One region of the Mangrovibacillus sp. Mu-81 genome, then DNA from elsewhere that is predicted to be linked to it. Evidence: riboswitches for the same ligand, from Rfam matches in the RefSeq annotation. Region 1 holds a riboswitch; each other region holds the start of a gene.

Region 1 (6,944 bases):
TGACTAAGCTTCCTTTTAAATATAGCATCTTTCCGTCGAATTTTAAGATATTTTCAATTATTTTACAAAATCAGAACTTTTGACTTATGATTGTAATATTTCTAGGGTAATTAGACCTAAATAGTTTGTGTAAATTGTAAATCTGCATTCAACCTTAGTTTAAATGAGGTTGGGATATAACTTAATAACTCTACTTTTAAATTCGAACAATATCTGGATTAATCATACTTTTTACTCTGTTAGAACCGCTGTTGATCTCCGCTCAAGACTTCGCTTTCCGCGGGTAGCCGGTGAGCCTTCTCGTCACAAACACCTGCGGATCAGAAAAGTGGATGCTGCTCACTCAGAGACTAATGTCTCGAGCCTCTAGCCGCCGGTACTGGACAGGTCTCACCTGGCTCTCTTTTCCAGCAGGAATCTTCGTCTTGCACTTCAATCAACTGCTGGAACAAGCAAAAAAATAAAAAAGAAGGACAGGCAAATGGATGCCCGTCCCTCACTATTAGGCTGTTAACTAACTCTATTCCATCCACTCCGGCTTCCCGAATCCTTTGAATTCTTCATCAATAGTCTTCTCAAACTCATCGGCTTCAACCACCGCCTTGATGTCTTTCGCGATCTGTGAGTCGACGTCTTTCGTGTTCATGACAACTCGGTTGCGGTATTGGTCCGGCATATTCTCAAGCTGCAATGCATCCAGTAAGTCCATTTTCGCCGCAAGTGCGTAGTTGCCCGGTACTGCTGATAAGTCGACACTTTCGACCGCTCTTGGAAGCTGAGCCGCTTCGATCGGCTTGAATTGAAGGTTCTTCACGTTTTTATCGATGTCCTTTTCAGAAACCGTCAATGGGTCGGTCCCCTCTTTCAACGTGATCAGCTCTGCGTCCTCTAAGATTTGGAATGCACGTGCTGCGTTGGTCGGGTCGTTCGGGATAGAGATGGCGCTGCCTTCTTTGATGGTATCCAGAGAATCGAATTTATTCGAGTAGATCCCCATCGGTGCTGTCGGGACGACGATGACTTCCGAAAGCTCCATGCCGTGCTGTTCTGCGAATGTTTCCATGTAGATTTTATGCTGGAACAGATTCGCATCAAGATCACCCTGTGCCAATGCATTGTTAGGCTGGATATAGTCACTGAATTCCTTCACCTCTACCGTGTAGCCTTTCTCTTCCAGCCCCGGTTTGATCGCTTTTGTAACCATATCACTGTAAGGACCGGATGTCGCCCCGATGGTTATCTCTTTCTTTTCCCCCGAGCTTGCCTCTTCGCCTCCGCAGGCTGCAAGTAAGCTGACGATTAATACTGCTGCTAAAAATAAAATCCACTTTTTCATGAAATCTTCCCCCTAAATTGATTATCTTTTATCTACTAATCTTGCAAAAATATCCCCTGTGTACTGGATGAGCTGCACCAGGCAGATCAACACGACGACCGTGGTAATCATCACTGTATTGTCGTAGCGGTAGTAGCCGAAACGGATGGCGAGATCGCCGACTCCGCCTCCCCCTACGATTCCTGCCATGGCGGAATAAGCAACAAGGCTGATCGTTGTAATCGTGATCGCCTGTATGACTGCCGGTTTCGCTTCCGGAAGCAGGACGTCCTTGATGATCATCCATGGACTCGCCCCGACCGACACCGATGCTTCGATAACACCTTTATCGATCTCACGCAGTGCTGTTTCAACCATTCTTGCAAAAAACGGGATCCCCGCAACTGACAATGAAACGGATGCGGCTGTCGGTCCAATTGTCGTGCCCGTCAATAGTTTCGTAAGCGGCAGCAGTGCAACCAATAAAATGATGAATGGAACCGAACGGACCATGTTCACCACAAAACCGACGATCTTCTTAACGAACCCATTCTGTAAAAAAAGCCCCTTGTCTGTCACGAAAAGCAGAACACCGAGCGGCATCCCGAGTAAAATTGCGATAGCCAGTGAAATGCCGACCATATAGACGGTTTCGAGGAATGCTTTATTCAACTCTGGTAAAATCGTAATCAATGATTCAGGCAGCACGGTCCAGCACCTCCAGGCTTTGTGTTTTGGCGGTTATGTAGCGGATCGCCGCCTGTATTTCAGCTTCATCGCCGATCAGCTCCATGATAAAAATCCCAAGCGGGGTTTCCTGGATGTATTCTATTTTCCCATGCAGGATATTGCCGCGTACTTTGTATTTCTGGAATACTTCCGATACCACACTTTCTTCAGCGATCGAGCCCTTGAACTGGATCTTGATCAATTTCCCTGTCCGACTGTTCAATAAGTGCGGCGGCAATTCAAACTGCAGGATGTTTTCGATGAACTGCTTTGTCAGCGGCTGTACCGGGTTGGCAAAGAGGTCGTATACCGCCCCTTCTTCAACGATTCTGCCATCCTGCATGACAGCCATCCTGTCGCAGATTTCTTTCACCACTTCCATTTCGTGCGTGATGAGGACGATCGTCAATCCAAGCTGTTTGTTGATGTCTTTCAATAGTTTAAGGATCGATTTCGTCGTGCTCGGGTCCAGTGCGGAAGTCGCTTCATCGCACAGCAGCACGGATGGCTTGTTCGCAAGCGCCCTCGCAATTCCGACGCGCTGCTTTTGCCCGCCGCTCAGCTGGGCGGGATAGGCCTGGGCTTTATCGCTTAACCCGACCATTTCTAAAAGTTCGTTCACCCTCGGCCCGATTTCTGCCTTTGGGACCTTGGCAGCTTTTAATGCGAACGCAAGATTCTCATACACCGTTTTCGCTTTGATGAGGTGGAAGTGCTGAAAAATCATGGAGATCTTCTGTCGTGCAAGACGGAGATCCCTGGAAGAAAGCTTCGTCAAATCCTGTCCGTCGATGATGATTTCACCCGATGTCGGTTTTTCCAGCAGGTTCAGACAACGGATGAGAGAACTTTTCCCTGCACCGCTGTAGCCGACGATGCCGAAGACTTCCCCTTTTTGTATGGTGACAGAAACGTTATCCACACCGAGTATCGTCTGCTTTTTTGTCTTGTATTCTTTTACAAGGTTTTTGATTTCAATCACATTGACCACCCCTTTTATTTCTACCTATTAAACCAAGCTGCAGTACTTTTAAAAATAAAAAATGCCCCTTTCAATTACTGAAAGAAGCATCGCTCATGTATCTCGACTTATCTCTCAGAATGAAATTCATTCTGCAGGAATTGGCACCGTTCCACATTGGAGGTTGCCGGACGTCATAGGGCCTGATCCCTCGGTCACTCTTGATAATTGAAAGTATTTAATTTTCGAATTTTTTATCTTATAGGTGATATTATATGGTTTGATATGGAAAGTCAACAAGAGATTTTGGCGGATGCTTGTGTAAGCGGTTTCTTTGCTTTAGAGTCAGTGGAGAAGTTTTTTAAGGGTGGCGGCTGCATTTGAAGTATGTTCCTTGTAACATCTGCTGTTGAAAATAGGGTCTAGCTTTTTCAATCCAAAAAATTTAAACAAACGTATGATTAAGGTCTGGAAACCTTTTGCGACAAGGGGTTGGCGGGTTTAAACAAACGTTTGATTAAATTTGCATGGCCGTTCCCATGAGGGTCATTTGTTTGTCAAACAGCCGTCTGAACAAACTGAACAAATTTGAAGAGGCTGGGACAAAACAAAAAAACAACTACTAATTCGAACATTATCAGTGTTGACTCTAGATACCGCTAATGATTTCCGTGCAAGACTTCGCTTTCCGCGGGTGACCCGTGAGCCTCCTCATCGCATTCGCTCTTGCGGGTTAGAAAAGCGGAGGGGCTTTGCTCAGAGGCGTGTGGCATAAGGCGAATCGGCAACGAAGGTGTTCCTTGCCTTCTTGGACGAGTCGCCTTATGAAATGTGCCTCTAAGCCCAGGAGCTGGACAATTAGAAAAGCGGAGGCGGCTTGCTCAGAGGCGACAAGCATAAGACGAGCAAGCCGGAAAGGCGCTTTTTGCCTTGTTGGCTTGATTGACTTATGACCTCGAGCCTCTAGCCGCCGGAGCTGGACAGGTCTCACATTAGTCACTTTTCCCGCAGGAGTCCTCGTCTTGCACTCCAATCAACCGCTGGGACAGACTGAAAACAAATGAACTGTTGAATAAAACAATTAAAAAACCCGAACATACTTGAATCCTGGAATTCAAATCAGTTCGGGTTTTACATAGACTAAAACACTTTTGTCCCAGCCTCTTACTTCATCTATTATAAAACTTCATAATCCGTTACATTACGTTCAACCACGCGTGCTCCTTCTACGCTAACCAGTGTGCCGCTTGAGCTGCCGAATACGCCGGTTGCGATCAGGTTGTCCATTGCCGCTTTCACCTGGATGGTATCAATCGGGTCAATCGGGTCGTTGAGGCTGATTTTCGCCGATTTCCCTGTATCCGTTCTAAATTGAAGTTCAAGTACTTTTGCCATTATTAATAGTCCTCCTTCCCATTAAATTTCAACGATCATTACGCGTTGATATCGAAATTCTGGATCTTTTCCACGTTGAACAGGTTCTTCTCAGAAAGACCTGCGAGTGACTGAGCCGCACTGTTCATTTCATCCGCTGTAGCCGAACCCTTGATGTAACTGTAAGATTTGTACTTATACTTCGGATTTCCTTTCTCATCCATCCCATCGTTAAACGCAAATCTCAGCTTCGTTGCTTTCAAATCCGCCGTTGCCATTGTGCCTCACCTCCCTTCACCTTCTATATAGAGATTGGGGGAGGAAAAGGATACCTTTGGAGGGAAAAATGTTTGGATAGGAGAGATTTTTGGAGTGGGGTGTGGTGCCATGCACGATATCTGTGTTTTGTGCCTGTCATCAATTCGGGATTCTGTATGCCTGGTACAAACTCACCGTTTTGGGCCTGGAACAATGTAGGCATTTTGTGCCTGGCACCATCCCTGCCCCAAAAATCGGACAAAACAAAAAAAACCCTGCAAACCGTAAAACAAAATACGGTTCACAGAGGTTCCAAATTAACGCAATTATCCGCGATCACTTTTCACTTCATCCGGATACCCGGCCTTCGTCGCGCGCTTAAACTCTTTCGCCCAAAGCACCTCTTGCGTATCCGTTAATCCATTGTTCTTCTCCGTATTAATCCCTTTGTAGGGAAGCTTCTTCGTATGTCGTTCTGCCATACTGAAATCTCTCCTTTCAAAGTTATTAATTCTATAAATCCTTTACCCGGTAGGCATTTACATAAACATAAAGAGACGGGAAGGGATATTTCGCTAAATCTCCGTCCCTCAACACGTTAATTCAATAAAGCTTTCCTTGTCTGTATAGCAGGGTAGACAATTTGGTCACTGAATGGATATAGCAATTCTGGCGCAGCGGGAACGGGTCTCCGAAGAATGGCGGAAGGACCGTATCCAGGGTTGCCTGCATTTTTTCGAAGAGGAGTCTGAATACCTCGTCTTCCGAGTAGAATTGGGTTTCCCTCCCCTGCAGCCATTCGAAGTAGGAGACGATGACCCCTCCGGCGTTGGCAAGGATATCCGGAACGATGATGATTCCTTTTTTACTCAGGAACTCGTCGGCTTCCGTGGTGACGGGTGCATTCGCTCCTTCCACAAGGATTCCCGCCTTTACTTTTTCCATATTGTCTTTATGGATTTGATCCTCCAGTGCCGCCAATATCAGGACATCCACTCCGAGGTACAAGACATCCTCTCTGTCTGATATTTCTGCTTTTACATCGATGTCTTTCAGTTGTTCTTCGGTTGTCGGGAGGTCTCCTTTATTCCTCATCGTGAATTCGACGAGTGCAGGAATGTCCAAGCCATCCGCATTGTACAGCGTCACGTTCCGGTCGCTCACGGCCACCACTTTATTCTGAAGATGAGTGGATTGATACGCTTCTAGGGCGGCGACCGAGCCAACATTTCCGAACCCTTGGACGGAGATGGTCAATGGCTTGTTTTCATATTTCAGGGCTGTTTTGGCAAAAATATTATCCGTTTTTGTCATCAGGTTCTTTTGGTTTTTGATAAAATCGTGCATCATATAGCGGAAGGTGAAATATACCCCTTTACCGGTTGCTTCACGGCGGCCAAGGGATCCCCCGTTGATCACGCTTTTTCCTGTAAAGCTGCCCCTGTATGGATTGCCGGGATGTATGCTCTTGAATTCGGCCATCATCCAGTCCATCTCCCTCTCGCCGGAACCCATATCTGGTGCAGGGATATCTTTATCCGGACCGAGTACATCACTGAAATATTGAACGTATTTTTTCGAAATGACATTGAGCTCTTTTTCGCTGTATTCGCGCGGATTGATGATAATCCCGCCCTTGCCGCCGCCGAACGGGACGTCATGCAGGGCATTTTTCAACGTCATCAGCGAAGCCAGGTTGACCACTTCATCCTCATTCACCATTTCATGAAACCGGATCCCGCCCTTATAAGGCCCAAGCGCGTTATTATGCTGGACACGGAACGCAGGGATGCGGTCGACCCGCCCATTTTCGAGCGGTACCCTCAAGTACGACTTATGTACATGGTTCGGGGTGGACAGGATGGCCGTCAGAGATGTAAATGCCTGCTCCCTCGCGTCACCCATCAATTCCGGTAGAAAATTCTCGTCTTCCAATAAAGCATCCAATGATTTTTGAACAATGTCTCGCGTTTGACTGATCATAGTTCCCCTCCTGAACAATAATTAGTATATATTGTCTATATATATAAAGTTACCCAATTCAGTATGAAAAAAACGGATACGAAATATTTTTTTGAATGCGTTTACTTATAAGCAGAATCAGGATCTGCTAAATTTCCTCTCCCTAAAATGAATGGTCCATTGCAACCGGGTTATATGGTACTATAGTAGTATCAAAAACAGATTAATCTAGTATTTTTTAATAGAAGGACGGTCTTTCGCATGCGATCAAGATTGAAAAAGATTTGTTCCGAACGGGGTATCACATTAGTTGAAATCATTGCCTCCATCGCAATTCTGACGTTG
Region 2 (6,944 bases), on a different contig from region 1:
TTTCTCCTAAGGGATTGATGAACCGGGCACATGCATATAAATCCATTGTCGAGGAAAATATCGAGATTGGAAGAGAGGCTGATACAGGAGTGAATATGGGGTTGTTTACGTATCCGATCTTGATGGCTGCGGATATCCTGCTCTTCCAAACTGAAATTGTTCCTGTGGGCAGGGATCAAATTCAGCATGTTGAAATCGCAAGGGACATCGTTGAAAGCTTTAATCATACCTACGGTGACACATTCACACTTCCTCAGTATGTCATTGAAAAAGAAACCGCTGTGCTCCCGGGATTGGATGGACGCAAGATGAGTAAAAGCTATAACAATACCATCCCATTATTCGAGGAACCGAAAAAGCTGCAAAAACTCATAAATAAGATCAAGACAGATTCCAGCCCGCCTGGAGCGCCGAAGGATCCGGATGCATCTGTAATATACTCGTTATATAAAGAATTTGCGACAGACATACAAACCTCAGAAATGAGAAATCGCTTCCTGTCGGGAATTTCATGGGGAGAAGCCAAGAAAGAGCTTTTTGATGTTATGAATGTGTATTTGGAGGAGCCGCGTGACAGATACAATGAGTTGATGGCATCTCCTGAAAAGCTTAATGAAGTTTTACTGCAGGGTGCAGAAAAAGCAAGAAAGAAAACCCGTCCACTTTTGCAAGAGGTGAAAAGGAAAATCGGAATCCTTCATTCTTGAAGAAGAATATAAAAAAGCTGCCATCCCAAGTGATATGGCAGCTTTTCTAATCAAAATTATTATGGTTTTAAAATCACTTTAATATTGCCGTCCGCTTTCTCATCAAAAATATCATAACCCTTTGCCGCCTCTTCAAGTGGTAAACGATGAGTGATGATATCGGTAGGGTCAAATTCGTTGTTTTCTATCATATCATACAATTTAGGCATAAGATGTATGACAGGAGCCTGCCCCATTTTGATGGAGACATTTCTGCTGAAGAAGTCGCCTAAGGGAAAACGGTTTGCCTCCGTCCCATAAACACCTGTCAATTGCACTGTACCGAATTTTCTGACAGCTTGTGAGGCGGTTTTAATTGGACTGATGGTTCCGAATTGATTATCGAAATCTGATCCTAATGTCTCTTCGGGAGGGACGGTACCATCCATTCCTACACAGTCAATGACCACATCAGCGCCTCCTTTAGTAAATTCGTGAAGGACAGATCCGATGTCAGGGGTTTCTTTGAAATTGTATATTTCAGCACTGTTTGTGCGTTTAGCATGATCCAGGCGGTGCTCAACCTGATCAACAGCAATGACTCGATCGGCGCCTTTTAATTTGGCAAACTTTTGAGCCATCAGTCCTATCGGGCCGCTCCCAAGAACAATGACAGTATCCCCTTCTTTTACCCCGCTGTTTTCAACGCTCCAATAAGCTGTAGGTATGACATCCGAAAGGAAGAGGACACTTTCGTCATCGAGGTTACTGGTCTCGGGTACTTTAAATGATGTAAAGTCAGCATAAGGCACTCGAAGATATTCTGCCTGTCCGCCCGGATAACCTCCCATCATTTCAGTAAATCCAAACAGACCTCCTATTTCTCCATGGGGATTGGAATCATCACACTGACTTTCCATCTGATTCTTGCAGAAGAAACACTCTCCACAGCCGATATTGAAAGGGATGACGACACGGTCCCCTTTTTTAAGACTTTTCACTTCGGAACCTGCTTCCTCGACAATCCCCATTGGCTCGTGTCCCACGACATAATCTTGTTGAGGTTCTATCCCGCCGTGGTATAGGTGAAGGTCAGAACCGCATATCCCACTTGCTGTGATTCGCACAATCATGTCTGTAGCTTCCTGGATATCAGGTGTTTCAACTTCTTTGACCATCATCTTTTCTTTCCCTTGGAACGTTACGCCCTTCATAACTGATCACATCCTATTCTAGTATTTATATACATATAGACTTGATGTTGATGAATTAAACATTTGTTTGTTTAACAGTCCATCAATATTTAACAAACTCATCAAATCAATAACTGCTTAAAGCATTAAAAATGACAAAGTATTCATAATTTTCATTGACAATTAATAAAGTATGGTGTAAGTTATGAAGAAGTTATTTCAGTAAAGTGATTGCTGGATTTAATAAAACCAAATAGATTCTTATCCAGAGAGGTAGAGGGACTGGCCCTGTGACACCTCAGCAACCAGCATGGCGCATGGTGCTAATTCCAGCAAGTTGTAATCAACTTGAACGATAAGAGGGAGAATGAACGATAGAAGCCTTCTTATTTTGATAAGAGGGCTTTTTGTTTTTTACCCCTTTTCGTGTAAAAAAGAGAAAAGGAGCTGCAAAGTTGAAAAAACATATCGATACAATTCTCGTTCAATCCGGAAATCGTACGGACGCAGGCACAGGGGCCATCAGCCCCGCCATTCATTTGTCAACAGCATATGAACACAAGGCTATCGGACAATCAACAGGATTTGATTATTCCCGAACTGGAAATCCTACCAGGTCCATAGTAGAAGATACACTTGCTAAGCTGGAAGAAGGACATAGGGCTTTGGCATTCAGTTCGGGGATGGCAGCCATTCAAGCTGTTCTGAGTCTATTCACAACAGGCGATGAATTGATTGTTTCCCAAGATCTATACGGGGGCAGCTATCGTTTATTTCTTCAGTTTGAAAAACAATATGGAATCAGGTTTCATTTCGTGGATATGCATGATGATAGCCGGATTACAGAAAAGTTGAATGGTAGAACAAAAGCGATATTTCTTGAGACGCCAACTAATCCGTTGATGAATGAAACCAGTATTTCAGCCGTTTCCTCCATTGCTCAAGGTCATAACCTGCTGCTGATCGTGGACAACACGTTTTATACCCCGATTCTGCAAAAGCCGATTACAGAAGGGGCGGATATCGTCGTTCACAGTGCTACGAAATATTTAGGCGGTCACAATGATGTCCTTGCAGGGGCGGCCATCGTTAATAGTGAGGAATTGGGTGAGAAGCTCTTCATCATTCAGAATTCCATCGGTGCCGTCCTTTCCCCTTTTGACAGCTGGCTGCTTCTTCGAGGCATGAAAACACTAAGTATAAGAATGGCTCAGCATGAAAAAAATGCAAGGGTAATTTCAGAATACCTGAAGAATCATGATTGTGTGAGTGATGTGCTGTATACCGGCAGAGGCGGGATGCTGTCATTCCGGATTACAAGGGAAGAATGGGTTGGTCCATTTCTGCAGAAACTCAAAGTCATCACGTTTGCTGAAAGTCTTGGAGGGGTTGAAAGTTTCATTACGTATCCGGCTGCACAGACACATGCAGATATACCTGTAATGGAAAGGAATAGGCTGGGAATTTGTAATCGGCTGTTGAGATTTTCAGTTGGCATTGAGCATGTGGATGATATCATTTCGGACTTAGAGAATGTATTTAATCAGTTAAGAGGAGAGGCGATTATTCATGGGTAAAAAAACATATTCACGGCAAACTTCCCTGCTTCACTCTCACGGATATGATGCTCATACTGGAGCGGTTTCTACACCTGTCTATCACGCTACCACTTTTCATCAGAGTAATTTCGATCAGTTTGGCGCCTATGATTACAGTCGTTCAGGAAACCCTACCAGAGAAACGTTGGAAGAGACGATCGCTGAACTGGAAGGCGGTGTAAGAGGCTTTGCATTTTCATCAGGCATGGCTGCGATTTCCACAAGTTTCCTGATCCTTTCCAAGGGGGACCATGTTCTTATTTCGGAAGAAGTATATGGAGGCACTTACCGATTGATTACAGAGGTATTAAACCGGTTTGGTATTCAGTATTCCTTTGTTGATATGAGGGATCTTCATGAAGTTGCCCGTTCGATCAGACCAAATACGAAAGTGATTTATATTGAAACTCCTTCTAATCCATTGCTGAACATAACTGACATTGAAGGAATTGTGAAACTGGCCAAAGCAAATGATTGCTACACATTTTTAGATAATACGTTTATGACCCCGCTGCTGCAGAGACCTTTGTCACTTGGTATTGATGTAGTATTGCACAGCGCGACCAAGTTTCTGGCTGGTCACAGTGACGTCCTTGCGGGACTCGCGGTGACTGGAAACGAATTACTTGCAGAAAAGCTTGCTTTCTTACAAAACTCATTTGGTGCTGTACTTGGGCCGCAGGACAGCTGGCTATTATTAAGGGGATTGAAGACCCTGCATGTCCGGCTTAAACAATCTTCAGAAAGCGCATATAAAATCTCCCGATTCCTGGAGACGAGAGAAGAAGTAGAGGAAGTGTATTATCCGGGATTAAGCTATCACAAAGGACACGAGATCCATGTTCGCCAGGCAGAAGGGCCGGGTGCTGTGTTATCTTTCCGCTTAAAAAGTGAAGTTGAAGTCAGAAGATTGAGTAAAGCAGTGAAGATTCCCGTATTTGCTGTTAGCCTTGGAGCTGTTGAATCCATTCTTTCTTACCCGGCAAAGATGTCACATGCATCCATGCCGCAGCCGGAAAGGGAGCGGCGCGGGATTACAGACGGCCTCTTGAGGTTATCGGTTGGACTGGAAGACACAAACGAGTTAATTGAAGATCTTAAGCAGGGATTGAATTCAATCAAGATAGAATCGATTCATGATAAAATCATCCACTTGTGAAGAAGGAGGGATAATGTGAAACCGCTCATACAATCGATAAAAGAGAAAATTTTGATAGCTGATGGAGCCATGGGGACTTTATTGTATTCATACGGTGTGGATCGATGTTTCGAGGAATTAAACCTTTCCCACCCGGATGAAGTCTTCAAGGTTCATAGAGATTATATAGATGCAGGGGCGGATATCATCCAGACCAATACGTATGGCGCAAACTATGAAAAACTTTCGAGGTACGGATTGGAGGACTCAGTCAAGGAAATAAATACTGCAGCAGTAAGGCTTGCTAAAAAGGCAGCAGGTGACCAAACCTATGTTGCAGGGACCATTGGTGGAATCAGGGCGATAAAACAGAATATATCTCTTGAGGAAATCAAACGAAGTTTCCGTGAACAGCTATACTGTCTGCTGCTTGAAGGAGTCGATGGAATCCTCCTTGAAACGTATTATGATTTTGAGGAGTTGTCGACAGTCGTTAAGATCGCCAAACGGGAAACAGACCTGCCAGTCATCGCGCAGGTATCGATGCATGAACCGGGAGTACTTCAAAACGGTATGAACGTAAATACTGCGCTTCGGGAGCTGGAAAACCTCGGGGCGGATGTTGTAGGGATCAATTGCAGGATGGGTCCGTATCATATGGTTTCCTCCTTGGAAGAAGTACCAATCCCAAACAATGCATTTCTATCAGTCTATCCGAACGCAAGTCTGCCGAATTATGAAGAGGGGAGATTCTATTATTCTGCAGAACCGGAATATTTCGGGAGGATAAGCAATGACCTCAGGAAACAGGGTGCAAGGATAATAGGTGGATGCTGCGGGACCACACCCGAACATATCCGGGCAGTATCAAAGAATTTGTCCAGCAGAGTTCCGGTTACGGATAAAGAGGTAAAAACAAAAAGATGTGTACAGATTACTTCACCCCCTTTAAAAGATAAATTGATTCATCAGAAAGTAAAAGAAAAGAGAACGGTGATTGTCGAGCTCGATCCCCCAAAGCACCTCGATACCAGTCTATTTTTTCAAGGGGTAAAAGCGTTAAAGAAGGAAGGCATTGATGCCGTCACACTTGCAGACAATCCTTTGGCTTCCCCGAGGATCGGAAATGATGCGATTGGGACGATGGTCAAGGAAAGATACGATCTTACGCCGCTCGTACATATCACATGCCGGGACCGTAATTTGATCGGCCTTCAATCCCACTTGATGGGGCTCTGCACGCTGGGGATTCACAATATATTGGCCATTACGGGGGATCCTGCAAAAATAGGGGATTTTCCCGGCGCAGCTTCCGTCTACGACCTTTCTAGTCTGGAATTGATTGAATTGATCAAGCAGAATAATGAAGGAATATCATTCTCCGGTAAATCACTCCGGCAAAAAACACAGTTCTCGGTTGGAGCTGCATTCAATCCGAATTTCAGACATCTGGATGCATCAGTAAAACGACTCGAGAGGAAAATTGAATCAGGAGCGGATTATTTCATATCTCAGCCGGTATTTGGTGTAGAAGAGATGTACCAAATCCATGAAGCGACCAGGCATTTAAATACGCCGATTTTCATCGGAATCATGCCTTTATTGAGTTCCAGGAATGCAGAGTTCCTTCACCATGAAGTACCTGGCATCAAAGTCCCGGTGGAAACGAGAGAAAGGATGAAAAATGCAGGTACCGACCCCGTTCATACAAGGGCAGCGGGAATGGGAATTGCCAAAGAGCTATTGGATTCAGCTCTTGAATTATTTAACGGAATCTACCTGATCACCCCGTTTGTCCGATACGATATGAGTATAGAATTACTTCAGTATATGAAAGAAAAAGCCGGGAAAGAAATGGAGGCTCCATATGGGCAGCACATTATTTGAAGAACAGCTCAGAAAGAAAATACTCGTCCTCGACGGGGCTATGGGAACAATGCTTCAAGAGGCGGGCTTAACACCAGAAGACTTCGGTGGAGAGGAGCTGGACGGGTGCAACGAACATCTTGTCATCACTGCGCCGGAAGTCATTTACAATATCCATTGTGAATATTTACAGGCAGGCGCTGATGTGGTAGAGACAAACACATTCGGAGGCACCCCTATTGTACTTGAGGAATATGGATTAGGTACCCAAGCTTATGAAATAAATAAAACTGCGGCAGAAATAGCAAGAAAAGCGGTAAAATCCTTTACGACTCCCGAATGGCCAAGGTTTGTAGCCGGATCAATGGGACCGACTACCAAAACGTTATCGGTCACAGGTGGAATCAGTTTCGACGCATTGTCCGATAATTACCGCATACAGGCGAAGGGACTGCTGGATGGA
Region 3 (6,944 bases), on a different contig from region 1:
ACACCCATCGGGGAAGCAGGACAAAAAAAAATTACCGGAAAACATGTGCTTCTGGTTGGAGCGGGGGCACTTGGTACAGGTAATGCAGAGGCACTAGTACGTGCGGGAGTAGGTAAACTCACAATTGTTGACCGTGATTATGTGGAAATAAGCAATCTTCAAAGACAGCAGCTTTATACCGAGAAAGACGCATTCGAAAGACTTCCAAAGGCCGTTGCAGCAAAAAAACACCTGAAAGAAATCAATTCCGGATCAGAAGCCGCAGCACACATCATGGATGCCGGCCCCGGTGACTTGCTGCGCCTTTCTGAAGGTGTCGACCTGATCATCGATGGCACCGATAATTTTGAGAGTAGAATGATGATAAATGATGTATCAATGCAGAAAAATATTCCCTGGATCTACGGTGGCTGTGCCGGAAGCTACGGAATAACATATACATTCACTCCAGGCAGGACACCATGTATGCACTGCCTGCTCCAGACCTTACCTTCCAAAGCTTTAACGTGCGATGCAGCAGGAATAATCTCGCCTGCAGTATCAATGGTCGTCTCATATCAAGTGGCTGATGCGTTGAAGATATTGGTAGAAGATTGGGATGCTGTCCGTCAAAGACTTACTTCATTTGATGTCTGGAGCAATGAGTTCAGCTCTGTGGATGTCCGGGGATTGAAGAAGGCAGCCTGTCCATCCTGCGGGGAAAAGCCGCAATATCCATTTCTTAAATATGAAAACCAGATGAAATCAGCCGTTTTATGCGGCAGGGATGCCGTTCAGATCCGCCCCAGCGTCTTGAAACCTGTTGAACTGGAGAGGGTGGGGTCACAGCTTGAACATGTGGTGGAGAAAGTTGAAGTGAATCCATATCTTCTTGCTTGTAAAACTGGAAAACACCGGATTGTTTTATTCAGAGACGGCCGCGCACTCATCCATGGCACCAATGATATCAAGGAAGCGAAATCCCTTTATCATCGATATTTTAATTGATGGCTATTTTTATAAGGATTGTTGCTTAAGTTCATTAAAAAGGTATTTTCTAATGAGTAAAGTTACATATCTTGCGAAAAGAGCGTGATTAATTGATATCCAAGGCCCGTCCCTCACTGCATTAAATCGGAGGAGGACGGGCCTTGGTTCATCATATCTGGATAAACCTCAACATAAAATACAGTAGGCCGCAGTCTATCGGCCGGCAAGTCTATACATCTTAGAAAAGGAGGTTTTACCATGAATGTTTGGATGGTACTGTTGAATCTTCTGATGTTTATCGTTCTTATCGGTGTATTAATTTATTTGCAAAAAAAGAAGGCTTCGTTTTCAAAAAGGGTATTCACTGCCCTTGGTCTTGGTATACTTTTTGGATTCTTCCTGCAGTGGTTGTATGAGGCGGGAGATGAAAACTTACTGCAGTCGATTGAGTGGTACAACATTGTCGGCAGCGGGTATATCAAGCTCTTGCAAATGATTGTCATGCCACTCGTGTTCGTATCGATCATTTCGGCTTTTACTAAGTTGAAACAATCTCACAATCTTGGAAAGATCGCTGTGCTGATACTGGGTCTGCTTGTCGGTACGACGGCGGTAGCTGCTGCTGTCGGGATCGCCACTACCGCTGCATTCGATCTTGAAGCAATTCAGATTGAACAAGGTGATGCAGAAACGGCGAGAGGGGAACAGCTGGAAGAAAGGGCAGCGGCGATGGATGGCCAGAGTTATCCGCAAAAAATATTGGAGCTTCTCCCTGCCAATCCGTTCTTTGATTTTACGGGTCAGCGGGCGACTTCCACGATTGCTGTCGTCATTTTTGCCGCTTTCATAGGCGTTGCCTATCTCGGGGTCCAGAGAAAGGAACAGGAAGCCGCTGCCGCTTTCAAAAGGATTGTGGATTCCGTATATGCAGTCGTCATGAGAATCGTAACATTGGTGTTGAGACTTACTCCATTCGGTGTATTGGCGATCATGGCTAAAACGGTGGCGTTGAGTGATTTCGATGCCATCATAAAGCTTGGTGAATTTGTTGGAGCATCATATATCGCTCTGATTATCATGTTTGCCATTCATTTGATTATGCTGACACTTGCAGGATTGAACCCGCTTACGTATGTGAGGAAGGTATTGCCGGTATTAACATTTGCATTTACTTCGAGATCCAGTGCCGGAACCCTTCCGTTGAATATTCATACCCAGACGAAGAAACTTGGTGTTTCAGAAGGAATCGCTAACTTCTCTGGCTCATTCGGATTATCAATCGGTCAAAACGGATGTGCAGGGGTGTACCCTGCCATGCTGGCGGTGATGATTGCACCTACTGTCGGCATCGACCCATTGACCCCTTCTTTCATCTTGACGTTAATTTTGATCGTTGCAATTTCGTCTTTCGGAGTCGCTGGGGTCGGAGGCGGAGCTACATTTGCCGCCATCCTGGTATTATCTGCTATGGACTTGCCGATTGCGCTTGCCGGTCTGTTGATATCAGTAGAACCGTTGATTGATATGGGCCGTACGGCTGTCAATGTAAGCGGGGCGATGACTTCCGGGGTTATAACCAGTAAAGTGACCGGTGAACTCGATGCAGGGACTTATAATGGGGTGCAGTCTGCAGAAGACTGACATTAAACTTTAGGAAAAACGAAAAAGGAGCATACTAAAAATAAAGTTTATTAATCCGATTGTAAAACTCGGCTTGACATCCTCGGAAAACGTGATATTATTTAGAATATTAAATTTAATATTTCTTATCCAGAGAGGTGGAGGGAACTGGCCCTTTGAAGCCCGGCAACCTACTTTTTTAAAGAGTAAGGTGCTAATTCCAGCAAAATGTAACGTCATTTTGGAAGATAAGGTAACCTTTACCTGAACAACCTTCCAATCTGGAAGGTTGTTTTTTAACGTTCTAACTGGATAAGTCGAAGTCTGGGGGAATCTTGTGGCAGAACAGAATAAAGGAGAAGAGTTTGATGAAGTGGTTGAAAGTGTAAAGTCAATGTTAAACAAGATGAAGTTCGGTTCCATCACACTGGTGGTCCAGGATGGCAAGGTCGTCCAGCTTGAGAAAAATGAAAAAGTAAGAATTAAATAAGTAAAAATGCTGACTAGACAAACTAGAGGCATTTACACGTTCAGGGTGATACTCCCCTTTTGTGTAAATGCCTCTTTTTCTATTCGAGCGAAAGAAGGGGGTCAGACTTTGTTAACTTATCAAACTTGGACTCAACCAACCTGCCCTTTTGAAGTAGATGAAACCTACAAGGGGGCCCTGAATGTCTTGGAGTGGGCATACGAACATTATGGGGAAGATATTCTTTATGCTTGCAGCTTTGGTATAGAAGGAATTGTACTGATTGATTTGATTTCAAAGGTCAAGCCTTCAGCAAAAATCATCTTCCTTGATACAGATGTCCATTTCAAAGAGACATATGAAACGATCGAGAGCGTCAGGAAATCATACCCTGATTTAACGATCATCCTGAAAAAGGCAGCGTTGACATTAGAAGAACAGGCTGAAGCCCATGGTGACAAGTTGTGGGAAAACAATCCCAATCAATGTTGCGATATAAGAAAGCTGCGCCCACTAAAAGAAGCATTGGCGGAAGGCCATGCGTGGATTTCGGGGTTGCGCAGGGAACAGTCCGAAACGAGAAGGAACGTAAACTTCATCAATCGGGATGAAAAATTTGAATCGATAAAAATATGTCCGCTCATTCATTGGTCATGGAAAGAAATCTGGAGGTACGTTCACAAACATCAGCTTCCTTATAATCCTCTCCATGATGAAGGATATCCCAGTATAGGCTGCGTCCATTGCACAGCCCCTGCCTTTGACAGGAACGACTTCCGCTCCGGCAGATGGAAAGGTAAAGGGAAGACCGAATGTGGACTTCATTAAGAATGGTGCAATTCATTGCTTGAAATCATTGCAATTTGCGTAAGTCTGTTTTTTGCCATTAACATCGGTGCAAGTGGAGCGGCTGCATCGATGGGAGTGGCTTATGGAGCAGGTGCCGTGCAGAACATGAGAACAGCATTGTTGATCTGTGCTTCCGGAGTATTGCTGGGGGCGGTAGTGGGAGGCGGGGAAGTAGTTAAAACAATCAGTTCGGGGATCATCCCACAGGACATACTGACGATTAAGATTGTAGTTATTATCCTGCTATCTTCAACCCTGTCATTGTTTCTCGCCAACCTGATCGGTATTCCTCTTTCTACAAGTGAGGTAACAGTGGGGGCGGTAGTGGGCGCAGGTGTTGCATATCAGGTATTGTATGTGAAATCCCTTTTCGTCATCATGACTTTTTGGGTAGTGATCCCCCTTATAGCATTTCTTATTACTTGGCTTAGTGGAAAAAGCTTATATCTCCTGAAGAAAAAGGGATATACATTTGAGAAGAAGTGGCTGGGACCGGTGCTCATTGGGGCAGGATTCTTAGAGGCTATTTCTGCAGGGATGAATAATGCAGCCAATGCTGTCGGCCCGTTGGTAGGAGCTGGCATTATGTCCATAGGGAGCGGGATTTGGCTTGGAGGATTTTTTGTGGCTCTCGGTGCCATGTTGCTTGGTAGAAGAGTGGTTGAAACGAATGGTAAAAAAATCACCCGGTTTACAAAAGAGGAAGGCATCATTATATCAAGTACAGGAGCCATCCTGGTGATGATCAGTTCCTTATATGGGCTGCCAATGCCACTCACTCAAGTAACATCTTCCTCCATCATCGGTCTCGGTGCAGCAAAAGGAGGAAGAATGATGCTGAAGAAAAAAATCGTTGCTAAAATCATAAAGATTTGGGTGGTGTCGCCCCTCATTTCACTTAGTATGTCTTATTTCCTGATCAAGCTCGTGATACAAAGTGATATTTATTCAGTCGTCGTTCCGATCAGCGTAATCATCGCCACTATCGGAGCACTTTCTTTAATGAAGATTATTAACGAAGAAAGAAGATCACTGCAGGAAGAAGGCGGAGGCATTTAATCTTAATACCGACTAAATCGATAATTTTAAGGAGGATATGAATTGAGTCTACAACCGCATGGAGGAACATTGATACAAGCATATAACCCTGAAGAATCCTTACAAGGAATCACCCATGAAATTGAATTGGATGACATAGCCTTGAGTGACTTGGAATTGATTGCAATTGGTGCATACAGTCCTTTACAGGGATTTTTATCAGAAGAAGACTATAACAGTGTAGTAGAAACAATGCGACTGAAAAGTGGAATCGTCTGGAGCATACCGATTACACTACCCGTCAATAAATCCAATGATTTAAAAAAAGGGTTGAAAAGCAGACTCGTATATAAGGGGATTTCATACGGAACCATTGAAATAAGCGACATATTTGAACCCGATAAGGAGAAGGAGGCACTTCACGTTTATGGTACTGGTGACCGGAATCATCCAGGAGTGAAAAAACTATTCCAACGCGGTGATGTCTATGCAGGCGGCAAAATCACACTTCATAAACGCCTGTCGAGACCATTCCCTGCCTACTCATTTGACCCGTATGAAACTAGGAGGAAATTTCAACAAAAAGGTTGGAAGACCATTGTCGGCTTCCAAACTCGAAATCCTGTTCACAGGGCTCACGAATATATTCAGAAAACGGCACTGGAAACGGTTGACGGATTATTCTTAAATCCTCTGGTCGGTGAAACCAAAACGGATGACATCCCTGCGCCAATCAGAATGCAGAGCTATGAGGTGCTGTTGAAGAACTATTATCCGGGGGATAACGTGACACTTGGTGTTTTCCCCGCTGCCATGAGGTATGCAGGTCCCAGGGAAGCGGTCTTTCATGCACTGGTGCGCAAAAATTACGGATGCACTCATTTCATTGTTGGACGTGATCATGCAGGAGTTGGAGATTACTATGGCACGTATGATGCTCAAAAAATCTTTGATCGGTTCAGTCCGGATGATATCGGTATCATACCTCTCCGGTTCGAACACAGCTTCTATTGTGAAAAGTGTGAAGGGATGGCGACAGCCAAAACTTGTCCGCATGATCGGAAACATCATGTCATCTTATCCGGGACGAAAGTGAGAGGGATGTTACGAAACGGAGAAATTCCGCCTTCCACATTCAGCAGGCGTGAAGTAATTGATGTATTAATCAGCGGATTGGCTCAGGAAGTCCAATCATAAGAAAGGAGGAGTTTAGATGAGCAGCGGAACAGAGAATATCGTCTGGCATGAGGCGGCAGTAAAAAAGGATTCAAGACGGAAAAAGAATGGTCACGGAAGCTTTATATTATGGTTCACCGGATTGTCTGCATCCGGAAAGTCTTCCGTCGCCAATAAGCTGGCGCATTCCCTTTTCGAAAGCGGAAAGCAGGCAGTGGTCCTTGACGGTGACAATATCCGGCATGGTCTAAACAGCGATCTGGGTTTCATAGAGGGGGATCGCAAAGAAAACATCAGAAGGATCGGAGAAGTATCCAAATTATTTATCGAGAGCGGACAAATCGTGATTACCGCCTTCATTTCACCTTACCGGGGTGACCGGGGTCTAGTCAGGGAATTAGTGGAACCGGACGAATTCATCGAAGTTCATGTGAAATGCTCCCTGGAAGAATGTGAGAAAAGAGATCCAAAGGGACTTTATCGAAAAGCCAGAAGAAATGAAATCACAAATTTCACGGGAATCAGCGCTCCTTATGAAGAACCGTTGAATCCGGAAATTGTTTTAGATACTGAAAAGGATTCGATTGGTTTATGTGTAGAGAAAATCCTGAAAGAATTAAAGCAAAAACGTCTTATTTAAGGAGTGAATGAAATGGCTTATATAAAATCATGGTCTGAAAATGAAAAGCTGAATAAAACGGAAAAATGGAAGCTGGAGAAAGACGGGTTGGCTATTTTCAGGGATATCCCATATTATGCCGAGCATGGATTTTCCTCTATTCCCAAAGAGGAATGGGATAAATTCAAATGGGCTGGACTATAT

The links. Region 1 has a riboswitch for S-adenosylmethionine ahead of V6B33_RS05155 (methionine ABC transporter ATP-binding protein). Riboswitches for the same ligand answer to the same signal wherever they lie in the genome.
Region 2: linked by a shared signal. The riboswitch ahead of V6B33_RS10170 (methionine biosynthesis PLP-dependent protein) and the one ahead of V6B33_RS05155 (methionine ABC transporter ATP-binding protein) in region 1 are both predicted to bind S-adenosylmethionine.
Region 3: linked by a shared signal. The riboswitch ahead of V6B33_RS14820 (YezD family protein) and the one ahead of V6B33_RS05155 (methionine ABC transporter ATP-binding protein) in region 1 are both predicted to bind S-adenosylmethionine.

The regions. Positions count from the first base shown of each region.
Region 1 is NZ_JBAJHU010000002.1:296,235-303,178, forward strand. It holds gene V6B33_RS05145 (MetQ/NlpA family ABC transporter substrate-binding protein) at 521-1,336, opposite strand; gene V6B33_RS05150 (methionine ABC transporter permease) at 1,358-2,023, opposite strand; gene V6B33_RS05155 (methionine ABC transporter ATP-binding protein) at 2,013-3,026, opposite strand; SAM riboswitch class I at 3,131-3,236, opposite strand; gene V6B33_RS05160 (DUF2922 domain-containing protein) at 4,182-4,400, opposite strand; gene V6B33_RS05165 (DUF1659 domain-containing protein) at 4,439-4,657, opposite strand; gene V6B33_RS05170 (YfhE family protein) at 4,964-5,119, opposite strand; gene V6B33_RS05175 (Glu/Leu/Phe/Val family dehydrogenase) at 5,241-6,620, opposite strand; gene V6B33_RS05180 (type IV pilus modification PilV family protein) at 6,861-6,944, shown strand, end outside.
Region 2 is NZ_JBAJHU010000003.1:611,977-618,920, forward strand. It holds gene V6B33_RS10160 (tryptophan--tRNA ligase) at 1-707, shown strand, start outside; gene V6B33_RS10165 (zinc-dependent alcohol dehydrogenase) at 767-1,900, opposite strand; SAM riboswitch class I at 2,138-2,241, shown strand; gene V6B33_RS10170 (methionine biosynthesis PLP-dependent protein) at 2,335-3,456, shown strand; gene metC (cystathionine beta-lyase) at 3,449-4,636, shown strand; gene V6B33_RS10180 (bifunctional homocysteine S-methyltransferase/methylenetetrahydrofolate reductase) at 4,652-6,502, shown strand; gene metH (methionine synthase) at 6,483-6,944, shown strand, end outside.
Region 3 is NZ_JBAJHU010000007.1:76,371-83,314, reverse strand. It holds gene V6B33_RS14830 (thiazole biosynthesis adenylyltransferase ThiF) at 1-987, shown strand, start outside; gene V6B33_RS14825 (L-cystine transporter) at 1,228-2,610, shown strand; SAM riboswitch class I at 2,733-2,844, shown strand; gene V6B33_RS14820 (YezD family protein) at 2,927-3,079, shown strand; gene V6B33_RS14815 (phosphoadenylyl-sulfate reductase) at 3,188-3,886, shown strand; gene V6B33_RS14810 (inorganic phosphate transporter) at 3,902-4,966, shown strand; gene sat (sulfate adenylyltransferase) at 5,009-6,142, shown strand; gene cysC (adenylyl-sulfate kinase) at 6,159-6,761, shown strand; gene V6B33_RS14795 (nitrite/sulfite reductase) at 6,774-6,944, shown strand, end outside.